Linked DNA regions of Bdellovibrio bacteriovorus. The protein of the gene in region 1 binds, or shares a complex with, the protein of each later gene. Links are inferred from orthologs where the notes say so. Each region holds a gene or a part of one and is shown on either strand. Other genes may lie near its edges. The genes, in order: dnaG and dnaB.

Region 1 (9,334 bases):
AGCTTCCTTCGTCAGGTTTCTTTCTTGATCATAGGTCAAAGTTGTTTCATCACCACGCAGATTTCCTTCGCGCTGACGGTGTTGTTCGGTCGCGCATGCTGCCATCAAAAGAGGAAGAGAACTTAAAAAAGTTCTTCTTCCCATTGGGGTGCTAATCCATTGATCTAAGACTTCGTCGAGTTTTAATAGAGCTTCTTTTTGATTCATATAAAAACTAAAGCAAACGCCCCTCTGAAGAGCCACATTTTCTTTCGTGAAAACAGGCGAAAGTCCAGGTCAGACCCCTTTGGCGCGAGCGTAAAAATTCCGAAAAAGAAGCATGCGTTTTATGTACGTATTGTTATTCCTTTTTAGTTTCCACTTTTCTTGGGCCCTCACCCCCCAAGAAGCCTGCCAGTTTAAGGAAGCCGTCCAAGCGGCGCCGGATGATTTTTCATCCCGTGATCGCATGATGGCCGAAGAACTATGCAGTGCCGCTGGTCACTACGAAGAACCTCTGCTACCGGATCAAAACGCTTCAAAAAAAGTCGGCACATCAGCGGCGATGACGGATTATTCCGAGTTTTATCAGTCACTTTCAAAGTCCTTAAATAATTTAAATAAACCCGAGATCTGTGACCCGAAGGAAAGCGCTCCGAAAGGTGTCGTTTATCCGACGATGACTTTAGCGAAAACGGCTGCCGGGAATATTCCGGTGTCTGTGTTGACGGAAGATGAAGCGAAAAAAATATTCTCAGAGTTTGCGAAAGATGAAAGATATGCTTTCGGTGCAACTCAGAATGGTTGTTACGCTCGTGCTCATATTTTTGCACAGCAAATGGAAAAAAAAGGCATCCGTGTCGCCAAGATGTTTTTAGAAGGGGAACTTATCATTCCCGAAGACAAGCGCCAATATCCTGAAAACTACATGTGGAATTACCATGTCGCCCCTGTTGTTGCCGTTCAGACAAAAAAGGGGATTGAGTTGCATATTCTAGATCCCGCTCTTTATGACAAGCCCGTTCCTGTCAAACAGTGGACGGATAAACTTCTGACAACGCCAAAAGCGAAGAAAGAAGCTTTGGCCTATATCACCGATCGCTTTAACCTCGGGCCCTTGCGTGGTGAAACTTTGCCATCCGCGAAGAACGAACCGAATCGTCTGAAGTGGCATGCCGCGGACACAGTGCAGGCAGAGCAGGAATTAGATGCCCGACGTGAAGAACAAAGTATGCTGGCTTATGAGCGAGAGCAGTTAAAGCGCGAAAAGGGACTTTAAGATGAAATTCATTCTGATGACGTTATTAATGATCTCTCACATCTCATGGGCGCAGACATCCGCGCCGAAGTCGCAGTCATTTACTGATAAAGTGTATAAGATTGAAAACGTGAACGAGAAAGTGCGCGTGTCCTTTAAGCTTCATCCCAGCGTTTATGAACTGACGGGTAACGAACCGTTTATGGATAATCTTAAACAAAGTTTGAAACTGAAAAAGCCCGTTAAGTTTTCAGTGGAACAACACACGCGCAAAATTATTGACGTGAAAGGGCCTTAATTAGCCCTTTCTGCCGAATCCAAAAAATCTTCTTTTCGGTTTTTGACCTTCTGATTTTTTTCCACCACCGCTAGGTCCGTTGTTTTTGTGCGGAGTTGCCTTAGCAGGTTTTCCACTGTGGCTTCCACCATGAGAGCTTCCACTTTTTGGGGTTTCCGCTCTGTGAGGTTTGTTTCCCCCATGAGAAGCGTCGCTTTTTCCTGACTCGTGCCTGTGTGGTTTATGGCTTTCACCGTGAGCCGCAGGGCTCTTCGCTGAATCTTGTCGGTGCGGCTTGTTGCCACCACCGTGAGTAGAGCTTTTCGGTTTACCACCGCCGCTGCCGCCGCCGAATGAACGCTTCGGTTTCTGGCCAGCGCGATTCTTCGCTTTGTTCTCTAAGCGTTGCCCTTCAAGAATGGCTTTGGCTTTACCCGCACTCATCACTTGAGCTTTTTCAATGGCTTCTGAGTGATAAGGTTGGTTCTTCACAACCGGAACCGGCTGACGAGTGACCTTTTCAATCGCAAACATGAAAGACTTCTCTTCTGCCGTACAGAAAGAGATCGCGGCTCCAGATGCTCCGGCGCGCGCTGTTCTTCCAATACGGTGAACATAGCTTTCAGGAATATGTGGCACTTCAAGATTGATAACGTGAGTGATGCCTTCAATGTCGATACCACGAGCGGCAATATCCGTAGCAACAAGGACGCGAACGTCTCCGTTGCGGAAATCTTCTAAAGCTCTTTGGCGCGCATTCTGAGATTTATCGCCATGAATTCCAGCAGCCGTGATGTTCGCTTTAACGAGTTTATCTACGACACGATTTGCCCCGTGTTTCATTTGCACGAAAACCAGAACTTTATAAAGATCGTTGTCGTTAAGAAGATGGATCAATAGATCCAATTTGTCTTTCTTCTCAACGTACATGACTTTTTGATCGACTTTTTCTGCTGTCGAAGACGTGGGTGTCACTTCTACTTTTTCTGGATTTACTAAAATGCTGTGAGCAAGTTTAGAAATCTCTGGCGGCATTGTTGCGGAGAAGAACAAGTTATGACGTTTTTTAGGAAGCAAAGGCAGAATGCGTTTAATATCCTGCATGAATCCCATATCCAGCATACGGTCGGCTTCATCTAAGACAAAGATTTCCACTTTATCCAAACGCAAAAACTTTTGAGAGAATAAATCCAACAAGCGACCCGGAGTCGCGACAAGAATATCCACGCCGGCTTGCAAAGCTCGAACTTGAGGATTTTGTCCCACGCCACCATAGATCACCGCGTGCTTAAGCTTTAAATGCTTGCTGTATGCTTCGATGTTTTCGTGAATCTGAATCGCCAGCTCACGAGTTGGAGTTAAAATCAAAGCGCGTGGGCACTTTGCTTCCGGACGCGAATGATGTTTTGCTAAATTCTGCAAAATCGGCAAACTGAACGCCGCTGTTTTTCCAGTTCCTGTTTGAGCGATACCTAAAAGGTCTTTCCCTTGCAAAAGAATAGGGATGGCTGCCAACTGAATTGGTGTTGGATTTTCATATCCTGCTTCTTTTAACGCAAATTGAAGAGGGGCAACTAAGGGAAGATCGGTAAATTTTGTCGTTGTCATGAAAGGCCGTTGTAACAGCCTTAAGGCCTTCAGCGCAAGGCGGATTTCTTTTGGGCGGTTTTCAGCAATTTTTGCACGGCCCAGAGGATGTCTTTGTTATATGAAAAGACCTGCGCAGCCTCTTTCGTGCTCATCCATGCAACACCTTTGTGATAATCGGCATCCTGGACGTTGTGAGGCGGAGTCCATTCTTGATCGAGTACAGCGAGGTAAAACACGGTTCGGCACGCATGAATCTTCCCATTCCACGGAAAATCATACTTTCTTTCAAAAGCCGTTTCTTCTAGCACGCGGACTTTATAGCCGGTCTCTTCAAGGCATTCACGAGCGGCCGCTTCAGGAATGCTTTCTCCCGGTTCAATCGCGCCGCCAGGTAAAAAGAAATAGGGGGCTTTTGACGTCGGATCAATCGCGTGAAATCCAAGAATTTGATTTTTGTGAACCACCACAACGGAAGTGCGTTCGCGATAGACCTTTTCAGATTTTTCAGTCTTTTTTTCTTCACGGCGATCTTGAAAAAAACCCTGAAGAAGAGCAGCACAATCTTCGGCAAGAACTCCGCTTGTAACTTCTACTTGATGATTTAAGCGGGGATCGTTCAGCACGTGATAAAGACTTTGAACCGCGCCGCCCTTGGGATCAGAAGCCCCATAAACAACGCGTTTTAATCGGGCCTGTTGAATTGCTCCCGCGCACATCACACAAGGTTCCAGGGTGACATACAAAGTGCAGTCACTCAGTCGCCAGCTTTGTTTTTTCTGAGAAGCTTTATGAAGGGCGAAGAGTTCAGCGTGGCCCAAAGGAGTTTGTTGTCGTTCACGAGTATTGATGGCCCAAGAAATCAGGCCCTCAGGTCCAACAAGAAGAGCGGCAATAGGAACTTCTCCTTTGTCCGCTGCTTTACGCGCAAGATTTAAAGCCTTGCGCATCCAATATGAGTCTTCTTGGAGGAGAGAGGACACTATTTTTCCTCTGCCACTCTTTCACGAAGTTTAACGTGATCTTTCACACTCGCTTTACGCATGCGAATGTTCAACATCTCAACACCGACAGAGAAAGCCATCGCGAAGTAGACATATCCTTTGGGAATATGAACTTCTAAAGCTTCAACGATCAAAGTAAAACCGATCATCAGAAGGAAGCTCAACGCCAAAATTTTCAATGAAGGATGAGAATCCACGAAATCACTGATGCTTTTCGCAGAGAAAATCATCACCGCTGTCGAAGCTAGAACCGCCGCGATCATCACAGACAATTCCTTCACCATACCCACGGCCGTGATCACAGAATCCAAAGAGAATACGATATCCAAAAGAAGAATCTGAACGATCACCGCGCCGAAAGAGTGCGCGACATTCTTAGACTGACTTCCATCAACGCCCTCAAGCTTGTGATGAATTTCGGCCGTACTTTTAACGATAAGAAATAGACCACCGAGAAGAAGGATCAAGTCACGACCTGAAATCTCTTGGCCCAAGGCAGAGAAAATAGGCTCGGTAAGACCGATGATCCAAGACAAAGAAAACAAAAGCAAAATACGAGTCAAAACCGCAAGCCCCAAGCCCGTCATGCGCGCTTTTTGCTGTTGGTCTTTAGGAAGTTTGCCGGCAAGAATCGAAATAAAGATAACGTTGTCGATTCCTAGTACTAATTCCAAAGCGAACAAAGTACCGAAGGCAATCCAGATTTGAGGGTTCGAAAGCATTTCCATCATAGTGGTAAAACTCCTTTATGAGCTAAAGGAGTTTATAAACTACTTTGTGGCTTTTGGGTATTTAAGATCTCGCTGATAGAACGCTTCAAGCCAAGATTTTTTAGAAAACAAAACGTCCCACTTCTTTTCTAAAGAGTAAGCCATGTTCGGTGTTTGAATCCGGTAGTTCCATTCACCTTGGAGGCTAAGCACATGAAACGCAAAGCTCTCTGCAAAGTCCTCATAAGGAGAAACAGCGGCATAGGTAGAAACGAAGTTTGTCTGACCAAGCTGTTGGTAGAACCCTTCCATATCCAAAACTGTCAGGCGTTCATTACACCCATAAAAACAAAGTTTATCCCAAAGTGAAAAACGTTGTGCATCCTGTGGATACATCGGGTTTTTCCAACTTAAAGAACTAAAAGAATTTGCAGCCGGCACCATTTTTCCAAACTCTGTCGGATCCCATTTACTCAAGTCGCAAGTTTCATTCGGAGGGCAGACAAATTCATTCGCAGAATTTGCAAAATCCAAAATATGGCCGATTTCGTGAATGAAAATATATTGAAGCGCGGACAAGGTATTAGGCAGAATGACTTCGACTCGCGGTCCGTCTGGTAAGTGCACAAACGGAGGCGCCACGATACCGAAAGCTTTTTGTTCTTTCCAGCCAAAGACCGAAGTGGCGTCGTAAGCTCTTTCTAAAAGTGTGCGACGAACGCCGATAAAAGAACCTTCGACTTCGCCTTTTTCGTTCGCGCGAATAATGCCCGCATAGGCTAAAGATTCCACATCGCTTTCAACGAAAATAGCATCAAGTCCGCAAAAAGCCTTTTGCAGCTTTTCGGGCAAAATATCGTAGATCTTTTCAATGGGGGGTGCGAAGTTTTCGGACCCGCTGAGGCATTTTCGAGGACCATTTGGTGAAGATGAGTTATCCACCAAACAGATCACTTGTTTGATGCGGTCTCGGCAGCTGACTGAATTCAAGGGAGTGAATCTTTGACCAGGGGTGCGTTCAATCTGGAATTCCGAAGGCTTTAGGATGTAAAAGTCCTCCCACGCATAGGCCGCTGGAGTTAAGGATAAGCCCAGTAATATCAGACAGATAAGATTTCTCATAAACACCCCTCGATGAATTTTTCCCGTGCTTTCCTTGGCTGCGCAATAAAAAAGCACATGGGAAATAATAATTCATCGCGTTAAGACCCCGAGACTTGCGCCTTTTATGCTGCTTTGTTATACACTCATCTCTCATTTTCCACATCGAAGGGCAGGTGATTGTCGTGGCAATGGTTAAGATCAAAGACGGTGAGTCTTTTGAATCTGCTTTCAGAAAATTCAAAAAATCTTGCGAAAAAGCAGGAATTCTTTCTGAAGTTAAAAAACGTGAACACTTTGAAAAGCCCTCAGTAAGACTTAAAAAGAAGTCTCTTGCAGCTCGTAAACGCGCTGTAAAAAAATCGAGAAAAGGCTGGAACGACTAGTCCTTCTTTTGCGAAGATAGTTTTTCAAGAGGCGGCCCAAAAGGTCGCCTCTGTTCTTACAGACAGACTGTTGAATAAGACCCATCCGACTTCATTGAACTTCTTGCGGCTGCGCCTTTTTGAACAGTCTTACTCTCGGAGGTATCGATGGAAATCAAAGATCAAATCACTGCGGATATCAAAGCCGCGATGCTCGCGAAAGACAGTGCTAAGTTGGGAGCTCTTCGTATGCTCCAAGCCGCGATCAAAAACCGTGAAATCGACATGCGCCCGAACCCAATCACAGGTGATGAAGTTCTTGGCGTGGTTAAAAAACTTGTTAAGCAAAGAAAAGAATCTATCGAGCAGTTTCAACAAGCCGGTCGTCAAGACCTTGTAGATCAAGAATCTGCAGAGTTGAAAGTTCTTGAAGTTTATTTGCCTGCACAAATGAGCCGTGAACAAATCGAAGCTCTAGTGACTGAAGTGATCGCAGCTACGGGCGCGAAAACGGTGAAAGACATGGGACCTGTGATGAAAGAAGTCATCGCTCGTTCTGGTGGTGCGGCTGATAACAAAGTAGTAAGCGAAGTAATCAAATCTAAACTTGCGTAAGAAGGTTCATGAGATTTTCTCAAGACTTTATCGAGAGAGTTTCCGAGGCCAATAACCTCGTCGATATCATCTCTCAATACACTCAGTTAAAACCAAGTGGTAGCGGCCTTATGGGCCGCTGTCCATTTCCTGATCACGTCGAAAAAACGGCGTCGTTCTCTGTTTCTGAGACAAAACAAGTCTATCACTGCTTTGGCTGTCACAAGAGTGGAAACATGTTTTCATTCTTACGTGACTACCAGGGCATGAGCTTTCCGGAAGCGGTCGAGTATCTTGCCAATCGCGCTAGCATTCCGATGCCAGCTCCTGAAAAGAACGAAGCGGCTCAAGACCAAGTCGCTGAAAAAAAGAAGTTGTTGTTAAAAGTAAATAAGCTCGCAGCTCATTACTTTTCAGAGCAACTTCACCGTGTTCCTAACGATCATCCGGTGAAAAAATATATCGCCAGCCGTGGCCTTTCTAAAGAAGTCATCGAGACTTTCGGGATTGGCTACGCGGTTGCGGAATGGGATGGGCTAGAAAAGCATTTAGCTTCTCACAACATCTCGATGGCCTTGGCCGAAGAAGCGCGTCTAGTAAAGGCTCGCACGAATAAATCTGGCTACTTTGATATCTTCCGTGATCGTTTGATGTTCCCGATTTTCTCGGCGATGGGAGAGCCCATTGCTTTCGGTGGACGTTATTTAGAGAAAAAAGAAAATGAACCGAAATATCTGAATTCTCCAGAAACGCCGGTCTTTATTAAGGGAAAGGTGCTTTACGGACTTTCTCAGACCGCTCGTTATATTCGCAGTGATGACATGGCCCTTATTGTAGAGGGATACATGGATCTAGTTTCCTTGTATCAAGCGGGTATTCGTAACGTGGTTGCCACAATGGGAACGGCTTTGACGCCAGACCATGGGAAAATGCTTAAACGCATGACCAAAAACGTGGTGGCGATGTTTGACGGGGACTCTGCGGGGATGGAAGCTGCCGAGCGCAGTCTTCCGATTTTATTGGCTGCCGATTTGTATCCCAAGGGCCTGACGCTTCCGAACAGCATGGACCCTGACGACTACGTGAAAAAGTACGGCGCTGAAGCCCTGAAGGCCGAGCTGGATAAGGCTCCCGACCTTTTTGTGATGATTTTAGCGCGTTGGATGGAAGGCTATCGTGGCGACGCTTCGGAAAAAGTGAAGCTAGCAGATAAGCTAAAGCCTTTGTTTGAGGTGATTCCTGATCTTCGTTTAAGGGATCTGTATTTGGCTGAGGCCGCTCAAAAAATGAGCGTAACTCTGCCCTGGTTGCGTCAAGCTGTCGGAATACAGGGAAGTGGCCCTGTTTATTCGCAAAATCGCCCGGCTATGACTAGGACGGTGCAGCCAGGCCCACAGACTAACCCTCAAGGCCCGGCACCGGTGTCCCAATCAGTAGAGGGTGGCAAAATCTCCCTTAAAGGAGGCTCAAAAGCCGAGCTTCTGCTATTAGGATTGGTACTCAAAAGTCGTGCCAATTTTGATCAATTTGTGAATGAAAAATTGCTTGAGAGCGTCGCTCACGACGGAGTGAAAAAGATCCTAGAAAAGGCGACGGATGTGTATAGACAAGATCTTAATAAGTTTGATAAGTTGACCAGTCTGCTTGTCTCTTACGTCGATCAGCCTGAATATTTATTTCAAGCCGGTCCACAAGCTGAAACCGAGCCAGGGTTCGACGAAGAGGCAGAGATGAAGCTCTTGCGTGATTGCTTTAAACGCGTGCGTGAAAATTTCTTAAGAGAGCAAGCAAAGCAATTGGCGCGAGATCTTAAAAACGAACCTAGTTCGGAAAAGTTGGAACAGATTATGAATATTCAGAGAAACCGAATCTCTCTGAATAAAGGGTAAAAGGCGGGGTATTGATGAAACCGAACCTACCAAACAAACAAGAGAAAGAGCCCGTAAAGGTTCTTTCCCTGCAAGAACAAGAAACGTTGATTAAAGAAGAAATTCAACGATTTCTGAAGCTTGCAAAGGAAAAAGGTGCGTTGACTATTGAAGAGATCAACGACCTTCTTCCGCCTGAAATTATCGCTCCTTCGGTGCTCGATGCATTCATGCACGCGCTTGAGGGTGGTGGTGTAGTAATTTCAGACTTGTCTGAAACTTCGAAAGAAGAAGAGGGCGAAGGAGCATTCCTTGAAAGCCCGGATTCTGAAGACGAAGAAATAGATGATGAAGAAAAAGCCGAAAGCGAAGACGTAAAGGGTAACGACCCCGTTCGTCTTTATTTGCGTAAAATGGGTAGCGTCTCTCTTTTAACTCGTGAGGGTGAAGTTGAGATTGCCCGTCGTATTGAAAAAGGGGAGCGTGAAATCGTTCGTGCGATCCTTTTGTCACCTCTAGGTACATACGAGATCATTCAACTTGGTAAACGTCTTGATGAAGGCCGTATCAAAGTTAAATCGATCTTCCGTG
Region 2 (15,913 bases), 170 kb from region 1 along the record:
TTGGCTTTTCCTTCTTCCAGCTCCAAATTGATTTTTTCATGCTCTTCAATTTCAGCTTTTGAAAGTCCACCCGTTTTTTCGTTAAAGGCTTCAATTTTACCGACACCGAATTTCGATAAAGATTTATAACGCTTTTCCATTTCGCGCACAGCCCACTTCAAAGCTGTCGCAGCCTTCTTAGGTTCCGTTACGTGAGGAAGAACCAAGTGTGGCACCGTAGAAAAAGGCGCCAAGTCGACCATCTTAGGGTCAATCAAAACCAAGCGCAGTGTTTTTGGAGAATGGCGGAACAAAAGGCCCGTGATAATAGAGCCGACAAACACCGACTTACCAGAACCCGTTGTACCCGCGATCAAAAGATGCGGCATCTTACGAAGATCCACTACCTTAGGTTCACCATCCACAGCGCGACCGACAGCCATCGGTAACGCAAGATCTTCACTCCAGAACTGATCTTCGGCGATCAAGTCTTTGTAATAAACCGTCTCGCGCTTTAAGTTCGCTGTTTCAATACCGACAACATCTGTTCCAGGGATATGACCCACCACACGTACAGATTCAGATGAAAGAGCCAAAGACAAATCATCTTCAAGCTCAGAGATCTTACTGATTTTTACATCGGCATTTGGTTTAAATTCATACATCGTAACAAGCGGTCCCGGCTTCGCATCCTGGATAGAACCTTCGATAGAGAAGTTCTTAAGCTTTTCTACCAATGAATCCGCTTTTCTTTGAATCTCGGCCTTATCAATTTTAATACGCGAAGCTGGAGGATCTTCCAAAAGCGCAAGCTTTGGCATATCCCAGTTTTCAATACGACGAGGAGGTTTTGCCTTCATGACGACTTTGCGTTTTTGCGCAAGCCTCAAGGCCGGTGTCTCCTCTTCTTCTTCTTCGATCTCTTCTTCATCTTCTTCTTCCGCAGCTTCGGCGTCGGCTTCAAGAAGTGCGTTGAGATCTTCATCTTCTTCCTCTTCATCTTTACCAACAAATTTTTTGTCAGAAAGCGGGAAGACTGTTTTAGGCTTGTCCTCTTTTGCTTCTAATTTTTTTGCTTTGGCTTTTTTCTCTTTCACGAACATGCCGGCAAAAAAGCCCGCAAGTTTATCCATGATTTTCTTTTTCTTTAAGAAAGCCATAAAGCCGCGTGGAGTTTCTGAAAGCTCCTGCAAAGATTTTTCGAAATAGAAAACAATAAGGACGGCCATCAATGAGAGCAGGATGACTTGAACGCCGATAGAATTAAAAGCGCGCATCAAAGCCTGGGAAACACCCAAGCCCAAAAGACCACCCAAATATATCTGCTCTTTGAAAACTTTTGTTGTTGGCAAGTAAAGCGACAAAAGAGCTGCGATATTCACGATCAAAAGAAGCGCCCATACAAAGCGAATGTTCTTAAGATTTAGCGATTCCCCTTGGAAACTTGCGTACGCAATACGTAGAAAGCTCGCAACAACGACCCATGCCGCCAGTCCAAACGCTTGATAAAGGCCGTCTGCAAGGAAACTTCCCACGATTCCACAGTAATTCGTGGCTTTAAGCCCTTGCCCAATAGAATTCATAGAGGGATCAAATGGATTGTAGCTGAACAAAGCCAGGGCGAGGAAAAGCCCTAAACCTAAAAAGCCGATTGCAATGACGTCCTGACGAAACTTCTTAAGAAAATGATTCATTTAAAAAATTTACGAAATTTCCCGTAGTTAGTCATTCTAACAGGCGCAACCTTGACTTAAGACTGGTGCGGTTTCGAAAAATGCCGTATACACGTATCCTTGCAACGAGCCTGACCCAGAGGGTCAACGCCAGGAGCCTGTTTAAGCATGCTAAAAATAAACGAGATTTTCTATAGTGTTCAAGGTGAAACGACGTATGTAGGACTTCCTACTGTCTTCGTGCGCCTGACGGCATGCAATCTGCGCTGCACTTATTGCGACACCAAATATTCTTATTATGAAGGTGAGTTGCAAAGCCTTGAAACAATTTTGAAAGAAATTGAATCGCACAAAACACCTTATGTCTGCATCACCGGTGGAGAACCTCTTTTGCAAAAAGAAGTTCACACTTTGATGAACACATTATGTGAGCGCGGGTACAAAGTTTCTTTGGAAACCAGCGGATCAAAAAGCATTGAGCAAGTTGATCCACGCGTAAAAATAATTTTAGACGTGAAAACTCCTGACAGCGGAGCTGCAGATTCTTTCTTGATGAACAACATCAGCTTTTCCACGCCCAGCACGGAATACAAGTTTGTTATTTGTTCTGAAAAAGATTTTGAATGGTCTGAAGAATTCTGTCGTCAACACAATTTATTTGAAAAATTTGTGGTTTTATACAGCCCATCATACGGCCAAGTGTCTGAACGCTGGTTGGCAGAAAAAATTTTGCATCAAAATTCATCTGCGAGGTTGCAATTGCAGCTGCATAAGTATATTTGGTCTCCCGAAACACGCGGAGTGTAGTCCACTCCAAAAATAAATAAGCTGAACATTCTTGGGAGTTCCATGACGCCGAACCTAAACAGTTCCGATAATCTTTTTGTCGCTAATCTTCAGTCCGTAAGCTTGGAAAAGCTTGTGAAAAGCAAACTGGAAGTTTTATTTGCTCAACAAAAAGAAGCTCAAGTTGAGTTGAATGGTTTGTACAACGTCGTTATCGAACAAGTAGAAAAGCCTCTTTTAGAGCTGGCTTTGCGCGCTTATAACGGAAATCAAGTTAAAACAGCGCAAATGCTTGGCATCAATCGCAACACACTTAAGAAGAAAATTGACAACTATAAGATTCGTGTAAAAAAACTGAACTAAGAGATTAGTTTTCGGAAAAATGCTTTGGATCCTAGTGAACCGAAGCATTTATCAGAAAACTTGTGCACCGGCGGGCCCGTTTAGAACCACCAACTTTGTAGAAGCCCCGCAATTTTTTTAGTCTTTTGTTTTAAATCTTCGTTACTCTTAGAGGGGTTCAATGAGTACACGGATTCCACCTCAGAATATTGAGGCCGAACAGTCTATTTTGGGCGGTCTCATGCTAGACCGAGAAGCTTTGGATCAAGTGGGTGATATCCTCGTGGCCGAAGACTTCTACAAGCCGTCTCACCAGAAGATTTTTAACGCCATCAAAGAACTTCACAGCAAAAATCAGCCTGTGGATATCATCACCGTGACAAACATTCTTCAGGGTGAAGGTTCCATGGAGATGGCGGGCGGACCCGAGTATCTGGTCAGCCTTTTAGATAAAACTATTTCCTCTGCAAATATCGTCACTCACGCCAAGATCGTTAAAGACAAAGCGACCTTGCGTAAGCTGATTCAAGTTAATAGCTCTCTTATTGAAAAAGCTTACGAACAAGATTTCGCTGACGTTGAATCTTTCGTGGACCAGGCCGAAAGCGAAATCTTTAAAGTCGGTGAAGCAAAAGCCGCCACGGGCCTTGTCGGCTCGATGGAAATCGTTCGCGCTTCTATCAAAAAATTGGAAGAGCTTTATAAAAACCAAGTTGAGGTCACTGGTCTTGCTACGGGCTTTAAACGCCTGGATGAAATGACAGCGGGACTTCACCCTGGAGAGATGACGATCATCGCCGCTCGTCCTTCCATGGGTAAAACAGCGTTCTCTTTGAATATCGCTCAGCACGTCGCTTTGAAACTTAAAAAGACCGTGGCCTACTTCTCCTTGGAGATGGGTAAAGAATCGATGATGATGCGTATGTTGGCGGCCGAAGCGAAAGTGGGCTTGGGTTCACTTCGTAATGGTAAAGTCAGCGATTCGGAATGGCCGCGTTTAATTCATGCAGCAAGTCTTCTTTCTGAAGCTAGTATTTTCATCGATGATACTCCGGGTGTATCGCCATTTGAAATTCGCTCTAAAGCGCGTCGTTTGAAGGCTGAACATGGATTAGATCTGATCATGATCGACTACTTGCAGTTGATGAGCATGAAACAAAAGATGTCTTCACGTGAGCAAGAGGTTGCGGAAATCTCTAAATCTTTGAAGGCCATCGCTAAAGAATTGAAAATCCCTGTCATCGCCCTTGCCCAGCTGAATCGTGGCGTGGAAGGTCGTACAGAGAAAAAACCAATGCTTTCTGACCTGCGTGAATCAGGATCGATCGAGCAAGATGCCGACGTTATCATGATGCTTTATCGTGATGACTACTACGATAAAGAAAATCCAGACAAACAAGGTCACGCCGAAGTGATCGTGGGTAAGCAGCGTAACGGTGCCACCGGTCCCGTTAAAATGCGTTTCGATGCCCAGTACAATAGATTCCGTGATGCCGAGCCGGAAGAGCGTAACATCAATCCGATGCCGCCACCGCAAGCTCCGCCTCCGATGCCAGGCGGCAGACCTAAAAACTTTGCACCCGGCGCCCCAGTTTAAGATAATGGGCTTCTATGAGGCCCTTACTTTACTTCTTTCAGCGTAAATCAAAACCTCAAGCTTTTAAGCCCGTGGTCTTAGTCACGGGTTGTTCTGCCGGCATTGGTCTGGCTTTGGCTGAGCTTCTTTACAACTGCCAAGAATATCGAGTCGTCGCGACAGCGCGCGAACACAGCCTTGAAAAAGTTCGTTCCCATTTTTTAGAAAACGATCGCTTTATGATTCGCTCTTTGGATGTCACGATCGAAGGGGATCGGGTGCGTCTTTATAACGAAATCCAAAAAACTTGGGGTGGCGTTGATATTCTTATTAACAACGCCGGGATTTCTTATCGTTCCGTGATTGAACACATGACTGAAAAAGATGAAGAACTGCAAATGGCGACCAATTACTTTGGGCCGATGGGTTTGATTCGTCTTTCGCTTCCGCATATGCGTGCCACCGGCCGCGGTAAGATCATCAATATTTCTTCCGTAAGTGGAATGTTAGCCATGCCGACAATGGCCTCGTATTCGGCTTCCAAATTCGCTTTAGAGGGTGCCAGCGAAGCCTTGTGGTATGAGATGCGCCCCTTTGGCGTTACAATCACGTTGGTGCAACCCGGGTTTATCCACAGCAACTCTTTTAAGAACGTGTATCACACGGAGTTGTCAGATCCGACCCGCAATTGGAGCGGCCCTTATTGTGATTTCTATCAGAACATGACTCCGTTTGTGGAGAAGATGATGAATATGTCCCTCACCACGCCGGAAAAAATCGCGAAGCAAGTTTTGAAAGTGATGAAGCAAGAAAATCCGCCGCTATGGATTCCAGCGACCCTGGATGCGACTCTCTTTTATTACATTCGTCGTTTATTGCCTCGACGAATTCTTTTGCCATTCCTCTATTGGAACCTGCCTAAGGCACGTACTTGGTCTAAAGAACATTCCCACCGTCGACAGAAGTGAGCTAGACCAAAGCCCAAAGCCGTTTTTTGGAATTGAGTTCTCTTTAACCTCTTGATTTAGTCAAAGCGTCTTACAAAGCGAGACCCTTGTTAAGCATGGAGGCTGATCATGGGAGAAACTTTAGCAAAGACAGTGATTGCGGCAACCGGACTGCCTCAGGATCCTGTCGAACGTGAATTCAATGCGCTGTTAGAGAAGTACGGTAAAAGCCCAGAAACGCTCACCATTGAAGAATTACGTGAGGTGATGGCTGAATACCTTCAGTTGGTTTTCCTTGAAATGCAGGACGAGCAGAGCGCTTAAAAGATATCTTCGTTAATACAAAATAAAAAAGGCTCCTCATCGGGAGCCTTTTCTTTTTAGCTTTTATCTAAAAACTATTTTCCAGAAAGCTTTTTCAAAGCGTCTTTGACGAAAGTAGATTCAGATTTCACTTTTGTGTAAACGCTGACTAGAGAGCAGTCATCTTTACCGTCTTTACCAGCACCACGGCTTGTAACACCCCAAACATATTGAGTGCCGTTCACTTCAAGGAATGCAGGGCCGCCAGAGTCACCGTGGCAAGCGCCTTTACCTTGAGTTTGATCAAGAAGGATTTCGTGTTTTCCGAAGTCTTCAACGATTTCAACGTCAACTTTGCGAAGCTTATTATCGCTTTTTGTATTCACGCCATCAGTTTCGATCAAACCGTAACCAGCTAAAGTCACTTTTTTACCTGCTGTTAAAAGAGTCTCGTCATCCAAGAACTTCGCCAGTTGGTAACCAGGAGCCATCGCGCCAGAGAATTTAACAAGAGCTAAATCGTGAGCGTCTTCACCTTGTTCGCCAGTTTTACCGTATTCAGTGTGAATAACGTGATCAACAACAAGGCGGATATCGCCTCTTTCCATATTATTAAGGTCTGTATTGAAGATCACATAAAGAGCGACCTCTTTATATTCAGCGCCTACTTCAGGAACGCAGTGACCAGCAGTCAAAACAACGTTTGAAGTCAGCAAAGAACCTGTACAGATGAATTGGCCTTCTTGACCATCTTGAGTGACTACAGACGCCACTAGAGCCACTGTAGATTTTGCAATAGCGTCTTTAGAATCAACGGGAACGCCACCAATTATAGATGTGCTGTCAGCGCCTAGTTGAACAGAGTTCTGTTTCGCAGGAGAGCAGGCAATCAAAGATCCCAAAAGACCTGTAACTAGAGCTGCTTTAAAAACTGTGGATTTCATAGTGACCCCCCAAAGTGAGGGCCGTTAAACACCCAAAATGGAACCAGTGCAATACAATTTTTCAAATATTTAAGATAACAAAGTCTTATAGTAGAAGTGCGTCATTTTTAAGCAGATGAAATGACTATAAAAAAAGGGATCTCTTTTGACGGAGATCCCTTTTAAGAACTTTCGATTTATCGAAACTTTCTCGTTATTACGCTCTTTCTACAGAGATCTGGATTTTAGCTTCCATACCTTCTGCGTAGCGAACAACTGCCTTGTGTTGACCCAATACTTTGATTGGCTCTTCAAGGAGAATGTCACGACGGTCTACTGAGTGACCCATTTTTTGCAATTCTTTAGAGATATCTGTTGTAGTAACAGTACCGAAAAGTTTGTCAGTCTCACCAGCAGCCAATTTGAATGTTACAGTTGTGCCGTTGATTTTGTTCAAAAGCTCTTGGCGTTCTGCCAATGCTTTTTTCTTTTTAGCTTCAGCTACACGTTTCAAGTGTTCGTACTCTTTTACGCGTTTTTCAGTAGCTTCCGCCGCCAATTTACGTGGGAACAAGAAGTTTCTTGCGAAACCTTCAGAAACGTTCACCAACTCACCAACACGACCTACATCTTTAACGTCTTTTTGAAGAATAACTTTCATGTGATCTCCATTTTGTTAGTTGCTTTCAGCAGGCTTCACTTTGTTCAAGCGAGCTCTGAAATCAACCCAGTAATCGATCAAGCCAACTACGCTCAAAACAAGCAATAACTGACCGACCAAAATTATGTACGTCAGAACTCTCATGAAAACACCGGCTTTCATCGAATTCAGAAATACCTCCAACACTGCCAGCCCCTGAAAGAAATAAAGAACGATAACAACGTTCACAATATTCACTGCGAGGATGGAAGTGGCCTTACCGCCAAAACTCACCATTGTCAGAAGGAAGGCAGTCATCGCAACCCAAATCATAAAATCCGGGACACGATATTCTAACAACTTGAGCTGAGAGGCAATTTTCTCACGGGGCAAATTGAGCCATGAAAAAACCCTTCTCTCAAATATGAGTCCCACACCCAACGTTATAATTAAAAGAATAACGATGGCTGAAGGAACCTGCTGCACCAGAATCGCCGGATCTAATTTCACCGCGGGATTCATTTTCTGAACCTGAGCGGAAAACTGCTCCATTAATTTTTGGACTTCAGCATACGTGTTGATTCCGTTCTTTTGAAGTGCTCCAAAAAGTCCCAAGCCAGCGGCTGCAGAACCGATTGCGACACTCGCAAGTCCAGAGATCCACCACCCAACACCCTTTTGCTCTAACTCCATGTAGGCCCCTAAAGTCATCCAAACAGAGCCAAGGAAAAGCGCTAGAGGTTGTGCGTTCAGGAGCCACGCTGCTCCCGTTGCCACTAGTCCCAAAATCCAAAAGGCGAGGGGACCGTAGGCTTTGCGTAGTACACGAAGAAGAGGCGCGCCCATAACCACAGTCAACATCGACAACAAAATCGAGAGAGATGAAATTGTGATGAATTTCTGTGGCGTCGCGGTCTTCTTCATGGATTACGCTCTTAATTATTCGCCTTTATCGAAACGTTCTGCTTTTGCAGCTGCGAAGGCAGCTTTACGAGCAGCGGCTTTTGCTTCACGCTCTTTTTCGCGAGCAGCAGATTCAGAAAGACCTTTTTTGAAGCCTTCCATGAACTTAGCCAAAGAAACACGCTCGTCTAGACGAGTGTGCATAAAGCGAAGAACTTTGTCGTTGATACGCATAGTTCTTTCAAGCTCAGCGATAGCTTGAGTATCTGCTTCGAACGTAGAGTGGAAGTAGATAGCTTTTTTTGTTTTGCCGATTGGAGTTGCTAGGTTTCTTTTACCCCAAGTTTCCAAAGAGTTGATTGAACCTTTGAAAGATTCGATCGTAGCTTTGTTCTTTTTGAACAAATCTTTTTGCTCTTCAAGAGTTGCATCTGGGTGCATAAGAACCACAACTTCGTATGGCTTTTTCGCAGATTTAGTAGTTTCCATGAACTATATCCTTTCGGGTTGGTCTACACTCTGACTTCGTCAGAGTAAGATTTTTGCCCCCACCATAGTGAGCGGGAGCAAGGATGACTTTTTTAAAATGTTTAGAGGGTTTAGCACGGCTTAGGACCAAGCACAAGGATTAGGCATTTGAATAGTGAATAAACCGGTCCTAGAATACTTAAATGGTCACTTTTATTGAGATTCTTGATGGCCCCAACGAAGGTTCCCGCTTCAAGGTTGAAGACGGAATCACCCTGGGTCGATCCAAGGCCGACATCATTATCAAAGACCCCAAAGTTTCGGGGACCCACGCCCAGATCTCTATCGACGGGAAGGGGCAGTTTGTTTTGATGGACTTGGATTCGTCGAACGGGATCCACATTAGTGGCCGCCGTGTAAAAAAAGTGGCGTTATTACCAGGGGTTATCTTCGAGGTCGGTCGCACCCAGTTTAAAGTCATTTCGGTCGAAGAAGAGATCGCGATCGACTTCAGCCGCCTTGTGACTTGGCGCAATATTTTAAAGGACAAGCTGTCAGAGGTCACTCCACCCGAGCCCTCAGAGCAAAGCCTCGCATTGCAAAGATTTAGCCCTGCGTTAAAGCTGACGTTCACCCAAGGCATTCAGACCGATGAGGAAATTATTTTAGGCTACGGGCCCCGCAAGGCCGGTTCAGAGTCCCTGGATATTGAACTGCATGATGAAGACGCCCCGAAAGAGGCCTTCGAACTCCATCCCGGTCCAGGCATGGTGCAATTAAAAATCAAAGCTCCAGGTCGTGTGACTCTTAACAATAAGTCCATAGATGCCGAAATGCTTAAAGATGGCGACTTGATTTCTTTTGGAAACACGCTCATTAAAGTGACGTACTTGTAGAGAGGCTTCATGTTAACTACACCCAAAACCACCGGCAGCTTTGAAAGCTTCGACGGCACTCCGATTTATTACGAAGTGCGCGGGGAGGGTGAGCCTTTAATTCTGATCTACGGCATTGCCTGCATCATGAATCACTGGCACCACCAAATCGAATATTTTTCTCACAAATACAAAGTCATCACGTTTGATCTTCGTGGGCATCAAAAAAGCAATCCAGTAACCGACATGAGTCAGTTGACGATGGAGGCTTTAGCCAAAGATGTTTTTGCCCTGATGAAGCATTTAGAGATTAAGCAGGCGCACTTCGCAGGCCACAGTTTCGGTGTTCCCATCATGCTTAAGGCTTACGACGAGAAACCGGAAGCTTTTTTATCGATGATTTTCATCAATGGCTTTGCTCGCAATCCAATTAAAGGCATGTTCGGTCTTGATGTCATCGAGCCGTTTTTCTATTTCGTAAAAGAACAATACGAGAAGCAACCGTACGTGTGGAATACTCTGTGGAAATTGGCTGTTGATAATCCGATGTCCGTGTATATCGCGGCACTTGCGGGTGGATTCAATTTGCGCGTCAGTCACATCAAGGATATCGAAGTGTATCTTAGAGGTGTTGCAAGACTGAACCTTGAAGTCTTTATCACTCTGTTTGAAGAGCTGATGGAGTATAACGGCGAATCGGTTTTGGAAAATATCAAAGTGCCTGCGCTCATCATCTCTGGCGAAAAGGATATGGTGACACCCTTGCGCTTCCAATATCATTTTAAAGAGACGATTAAACATTCCGAGTTCGTGCTAGTACCTTATGGTTCACACTGCACACAGCTGGATTTTCCTGATTATACAAATTTAAAAATGGAAAAATTTTTGAAAGACGTTTCTTCGAAGAAATAAGTTTTTTGAATTTTTCATCACAAATAAAAAAGCCACCTCGAAAGGTGGCTTTTTAGTTTTTCTGTTACTTCAAGACTATCTGTAAGCCGCTTTCGTGATATCAAATCCGTAGCGTTGAACAGAGTCATCAGATGTGAAAACGATTTTTACGTATTCGCCATCAATAGTTGTCGAGAATGAGTCGTCATTTTTACCGCTCATATCCGCAACCTTCTTGCCATTCGCATCGAAGAATTCCACTTTGTCATAATCTCTTTCAGTGTCGAACTTAGAGAAGTACAAAGCGATTTGTTTTGCGCCTGGAACACGAACTTCAAACTCTTCTTTCGTTTTTTCTTTGTATGGATGAGCTGAAGAAATATTCACGGGAACTGTTTGCCAGTTGATCGGATCATTTGGATCTGGAGCAGGCAATGTATTCGTCAACATTGCATACGCATTCACCATACCACCTTTGGATTTACCACGAAGACCTGCGATTGGTTTAGAAGTCGCGATAATTCTTTCTTTCATTTCAAGCGCTGTCAGGTTGGGCTCGTTAGAAGCCAATAGAACCGCCATACCAGAAACGTGTGGAGTCGCCATTGAAGTACCAGACCATGAATCGTATTTTCCACCAGTGATAGAAGATACGATATTCACACCCGGAGCACCTACGTGAACTTTTGTTTTACCGTAGTTAGAGAATGAAGCGATTTGTCCTCTGTTATCAACTGCCGCTACTGAAAGTACGTTTGGTACATCGTAAGTCGCAGGATAAGTAGGGCTTGCATCGTTGTTGTTTGATTCGTTACCAGCAGCTGCTACAAATAGCGCGCCCGCAGCGTTCGATCTTTCGATGGCTTGCTTCAAAGTTTCAGAGTAGCCACCGCCACCCCAAGAGTTTGACATGATTTTCGCACCCATTTTAGTTGCGTAGTCGATACCTTTAAGAGCGCCATCAAGGGAACCTGAACCACTTGCAGAAAGGAACTTGATACCCATGATACGAACGTTCCAAGCTACACCCACGATACCTTTACCGTCATCGCCTGTACCACCAATAGTACCAGAGCAGTGTGAACCGTGACCGTGATCATCTAGTGGATTGCCCGTTGGAGCATTGGCATTTACGAAGTTTGCACCGTGGATATCATCAACGATACCGTTTCCGTCATCGTCAACTCCCGGCTTACCATTCGCTTCAGCTTCGTTCGTCCACATGTTGCCAACTAGATCCGGGTGATTGTAGTCAACACCTGTATCGATAACCGCAACAACGACGTCTTTAGAGCCTGTTGTGATATCCCATGCTTGTTCCGCACCGATATCCACGCCTGCGATACCTGCGCGGCGTTCAGAATCTTGTTGTCCGCTATTTTTCAAGCCCCACAACTGACCCAACATAGGATCATTTGGAGTTTTGTTAATACGGTAGATGTAGTTTGGTTCTACGATGTCTACGATTGGATTTTCAGAAAGGGATTTTACTACGTTTGATTGAATCTCAAACACCGGGCGTTTGATAACGACAATGTTTTGTCCCGGAATAGTGTCTTTAACATAGGACCCAAGTTGCGCGCTAAGAACATTGATCGAAGATTTCGCGGAAACAGAGTCTTTCAATTTAACAATGTACTCGCCTGGAACTGATTCTGCAGGTGCAGCAAACGCATTAGCACCAATAAGTAGTAAGCCTACCATGGCCGCTTTAGAGGCTCTTTCCATAAGCCTTTTCATAATCCCCTCCTTCATTGGGTGATTTTCAAACGAACGAACGAGGAAAAATTTTCCCTGAACGTGCCCAGTTCCAAAATGGTACCAATGTGAAGGTGAGCTGGTTATTAAATTTTGTAGAGGAGAATTACTTGAGGCCAATTCTTAGCACTAGGTCGTGTTTTTCTCGACGAAGGCCGAGAAATTTTCTAGCCATTCTTCTATCAGACGAGACTAAGACACGGCCTTTTTTCCGGACGTTGGTCGCGTTTCTTGCTCGATAAAATCAAAACTCAACTGTTGTGGAGATTTGAGTGTCGCGATTTTCTGTGGGTTTGCAGCGATCTCTTTTTTCTCTGACGGAGTTGTAACATTCACTCCATACGAAGCTTTCATAAGGTGTTTGATAAATGCTTCTTTGACACTGTCTGGAGCATCTTTGTTGAAACCTAACTCTTGCATCAAAACATCAATCTTCTTCATAAGCCAATCCTTGGTCTAGTTTCGGAAGTTTGTTGCGTTAGCTTTAGAAGAATTCAAAAAAGATGTGACGTCGAAGATGTCTCTGTATGAGACGACTTTCGATGCAGAGTTTAAAGGTTAAAATTTATAATATTATTTTACACCGGCAGGATTTTTAGCACCGGATTTGCTTGTGCTGGCTTCGATTTCGCGAATTCTATCAGCAACGCCACGCGCCCATTTTGCACCGTTTTTAGAATCAAAGTGCAGTCCATCCGAAGTCGTTTTGATATCATTTTCACCGATACCGATTTCAGTGGTGCTGTCGATCACCTGACAACGAGGAGCTGCTTCGCTCCTGATGATTTCAATGACTCGAGTCAATCGCATATTTGATTTAAAATAGGGCTTTGAATTCGCTTTGTCTGTCCACGTGGGCGTGACCCAATAGCACTTGCCGTTGAATTTATTTTTATTCAATGTTTCGGTGATTTGCTTTACTTGCGCTATCACAGTTTTGTCTGATTGCGCATTCGGTGTTTTATAATCAGCAAAATTATCACCCAGCTCAATGATGACTCTTTGGGGTTTTTCTTCTTCTAAAAGATCCGACAATAAAGGTGCTGTGGCCTTCGTGCCGCCAGACACGGTTTTTTGCTTCTCATTTTTTCGATCAGCAAAACCGAAACTTAAAGTGCGCTTTGCCTCAGAAGGATCCGTAAATGAACGAGCCGTACCGCCGGCAAGCCCCACGGTGCGCACATTTTCCTGAGCAACCTCGTTGAAATATTTATGAAGATGTTCGCCAAAAGGTCCGACCACATGTGAATCACCTATGATAAGCGTTCCTGCTAGTGTGGGTGAGGAAAAGAACAGACAAGAAATTAATATAATGAACATCTTCATGCTTTTAGGATGCCGCCGATTAAAAAGAAACACAAGAGAACGTCTTGCTGTATTAAAGATCATATCGGTGTATCGTAAGAACATGATGGACTTTAAAAATATAGATACAAGTCGGGCGGCCTTATTGATGATGCATTTTCAAGCGGATGTATTTGCCGCATTGGCGGGACATTTGCCGCCAGATATGCTTGATCGCGCCAACGCCCTGATTAAAGCGTGGCGCACGACAGGACGTCCTGTGATCTTTGCTAACTTTGCACTGGGTCCTCATTACGAGTCGGTGACTGAAAAGAACATGCTGACAATGAATATTCAAAAGATGGGATTGTTTCGCGAGCCCACTCCTGTCGCCGGGCTTGATGTAAAGCCAAACGATGGGCATTACGCTTGTCCACGAGCGAGTGTCTTTCATTCTACAAAGTTGGATCAGGATCTGCGAGCTCAAGGAATTGATACACTAGTCATGGCAGGCATCGCGAGTAGTGGAGTGCTTTTCTCCAGCGTAGCTTGGGCCAGCGATGCTGATTACCGTCTCTATCTTGTGCAAGATTGTTGTTACGATCCAGACACGCTAGCTCACGAGGCGTTGTTCCGAACGAGCTTTGCTACTCGGACAACTATTATTTAAGTCGTTTCATTTTTCTGTGGAGATCCTCAACGCGTCTTTACCTAAAACAAAAAAAGGGAGTCTTGTGACTCCCTTTTTTTATAGTTTTTAATTAATAACTAGCCTGCGCCGCCATCACTGTGTTTTTCACGCTTCGTCGCGTTTGCCACAAGGAATTCACGATTCATGCGAGAGATATTTGTCAATTGGATGTCCTTAGGACAAGCCGCCTCACATGCTCCCGTCGTTGTACAAGCGCCGAAACCTTCCGCATCCATTGCAGCGACCATGCGAATCGCACGCTCTTTTCTTTCAACCTGACCTTGCGGAAGCAAAGCCATGTGAGAAATTTTTGCTGAAGTGAATAGTGCGGCTGAAGCGTTCTTACAAGCTGCTACACAAGCTCCGCATTGGATGCAAGTCGCAGAAGACATAGCCTCATCAGCGTCTGCTTTCGGAACTAAGATAGCGTTCGCATCAACTGCATTGCCCGCATTCTGACTAATGTAACCACCTGCAGAGATAATTCTATCCATCGCAGAACGATTCACCATCAAGTCTTTAATAACTGGGAAAGCTTGTGCACGGAAAGGTTCGATCGTTAAAGTCGCGCCGTCCGTGAAATTTCTCATGTGCAGTTGGCACACAGTTGTTGATTTCATTGGACCGTGAGCTTCACCGTCGATCACAAAACCACACGCGCCACAGATACCTTCACGGCAGTCGTGGTCAAACGCGATAGGTTCGTCACCTTTACCTACAAGCTCTTCATTCACAGCATCCAGCATCTCAAGGAAAGAAGCGTCTTCGGACACATTCTTAGCTTGCAGATCCACGAAGCCACCTTGGTCTTTAGGACCTTTTTGTCTCCACACTCTTAAAGTCAGATTCAATGTTTTTCCAGCCATGTTACGCCTCTTATTTATAGCTACGAGTTGCTAGATGTACGTTTTCAAATTTCAATTCTTCAGTGTGGCGCACAGAGGCTTTGTTTTCGCCTGTGTATTCCCACGCAGCCACGTGACAGAAGTTCGCGTCGTCACGTTTTGCTTCACCGTCAACTTGGTATTCTTCACGGAAGTGACCGCCGCAAGACTCTTTACGCTCCAAAGCATCACGACACATCAACTCGCCAAGTTCCATGAAGTCTGCAACACGTCCTGCTTTTTCAAGTTCAACGTTCAGATAGTTTGCATCACCAGGGATGCGCACGTTTTGCCAGAATTCCTCACGCAATTTTGGAATCTCCTGAAGAGCTTTTTTAAGACCTTCTTCGTTACGACCCATGCCACAGTATTCCCACATGATATTGCCTAGCTCTTTATGGAAGCTATCAACTGTGCGGTTGCCTTTGATGTTCATAAGCTTAGAGATCTCTTGTTTCACGCCGTGTTCAGCCGCTTTGAAGGCGTCATTTGTCGTCGAAACTTTTTCAAGCTTCGTAGATCCAAGATAGTTACCCAAAGTGTATGGAAGAACGAAGTAACCGTCTGCCAAACCTTGCATCAATGCAGAAGCACCCAAGCGGTTCGCACCGTGGTCAGAGAAGTTAGCTTCACCCGCGACGAACAAGCCTGGAATTGTTGATTCCAAGTTGTAATCCACCCACAAGCCACCCATTGTGTAGTGAGGAGCAGGGTAGATCATCATCGGTTGTTTGTATGGATTTTGACCTGTGATCTTTTCGTACATCTCAAACAAGTTGCCGTAACGTTCAGAGATTTTTTCTTCTCCTAAACGTTTGATCGAATCAGCGAAATCAAGATAAACCGCTTTTCCTGATTCGTTCACACCGCGACCTTCATCACAGCGATATTTCGCCTGACGAGAAGCCACGTCACGAGGAGCCAAGTTACCGAATGAAGGGTAAACGCGCTCTAGATAGTAATCGCGTTCGTTTTCTGGGATGTCGTTAG

What was found.
Region 2: the proteins of dnaG (region 1) and dnaB are in contact, whole or in part, in a crystal structure (PDB 2R6A), measured with the Geobacillus stearothermophilus proteins. The link is inferred for Bdellovibrio bacteriovorus from one-to-one orthologs. Residues at the interface, in WP_049624496.1 of Geobacillus stearothermophilus: Lys456, Leu457, Leu458, Pro459, Ala460, Asn463, Ala464, Leu467, Leu535, Leu536, Ile537, Ala538, Gln544, Glu545, Asp548, Tyr549, His552; in WP_033016901.1 of Geobacillus stearothermophilus: Ser13, Glu15, Ala16, Gln18, Glu91, Leu92, Asp94, Ala95, Val96, Pro97, Thr98, Ala99, Ala100, Asn101, Tyr104, Tyr105, Ile108.

Annotation. Positions count from the first base shown.
Region 1 is NZ_LUKF01000019.1:175,441-184,774, reverse strand. Bases 6,367-9,334 are described here. They hold dnaG (DNA primase), read left to right. Parts: upstream 6,367-6,904; coding sequence 6,905-8,764; downstream 8,765-9,334. Other genes in these bases: rpoD (RNA polymerase sigma factor RpoD), read left to right, coding at 8,779-9,334; AZI85_RS15515 (GatB/YqeY domain-containing protein), read left to right, coding at 6,450-6,896. In the rest of the region: AZI85_RS15555 (M48 family metalloprotease), read right to left, coding at 1-207; AZI85_RS15550 (protein-glutamine glutaminase family protein), read left to right, coding at 320-1,258; AZI85_RS15545 (hypothetical protein), read left to right, coding at 1,260-1,535; AZI85_RS15540 (DEAD/DEAH box helicase), read right to left, coding at 1,536-3,122; tRNA adenosine(34) deaminase TadA, read right to left, coding at 3,152-4,084; AZI85_RS15530 (TerC family protein), read right to left, coding at 4,084-4,833; AZI85_RS15525 (hypothetical protein), read right to left, coding at 4,876-5,937; rpsU (30S ribosomal protein S21), read left to right, coding at 6,108-6,302. UniProt on the Escherichia coli protein: RNA polymerase that catalyzes the synthesis of short RNA molecules used as primers for DNA polymerase during DNA replication.
Region 2 is NZ_LUKF01000019.1:342,317-358,229, forward strand. Bases 2,326-5,169 are described here. They hold dnaB (replicative DNA helicase), read left to right. Parts: upstream 2,326-2,961; coding sequence 2,962-4,377; downstream 4,378-5,169. Other genes in these bases: AZI85_RS16345 (radical SAM protein), read left to right, coding at 2,326-2,459; AZI85_RS16350 (helix-turn-helix domain-containing protein), read left to right, coding at 2,502-2,801; AZI85_RS16360 (SDR family oxidoreductase), read left to right, coding at 4,392-5,169. Outside these bases: AZI85_RS16340 (DNA translocase FtsK), read right to left, coding at 1-1,673; more of AZI85_RS16345, read left to right, coding at 1,821-2,325; more of AZI85_RS16360, read left to right, coding at 5,170-5,324; AZI85_RS16365 (hypothetical protein), read left to right, coding at 5,433-5,627; AZI85_RS16370 (S1 family peptidase), read right to left, coding at 5,702-6,550; rplI (50S ribosomal protein L9), read right to left, coding at 6,747-7,190; AZI85_RS16380 (DUF2232 domain-containing protein), read right to left, coding at 7,206-8,093; rpsF (30S ribosomal protein S6), read right to left, coding at 8,109-8,561; AZI85_RS16390 (FHA domain-containing protein), read left to right, coding at 8,744-9,436; AZI85_RS16395 (alpha/beta fold hydrolase), read left to right, coding at 9,446-10,327; AZI85_RS16400 (S8 family serine peptidase), read right to left, coding at 10,403-12,046; AZI85_RS16405 (hypothetical protein), read right to left, coding at 12,257-12,505; AZI85_RS16410 (SGNH/GDSL hydrolase family protein), read right to left, coding at 12,638-13,306; AZI85_RS16415 (cysteine hydrolase family protein), read left to right, coding at 13,377-14,018; AZI85_RS16420 (succinate dehydrogenase/fumarate reductase iron-sulfur subunit), read right to left, coding at 14,117-14,905; AZI85_RS16425 (fumarate reductase/succinate dehydrogenase flavoprotein subunit), read right to left, coding at 14,916-15,913. UniProt on the Escherichia coli protein: The main replicative DNA helicase, it participates in initiation and elongation during chromosome replication. Travels ahead of the DNA replisome, separating dsDNA into templates for DNA synthesis.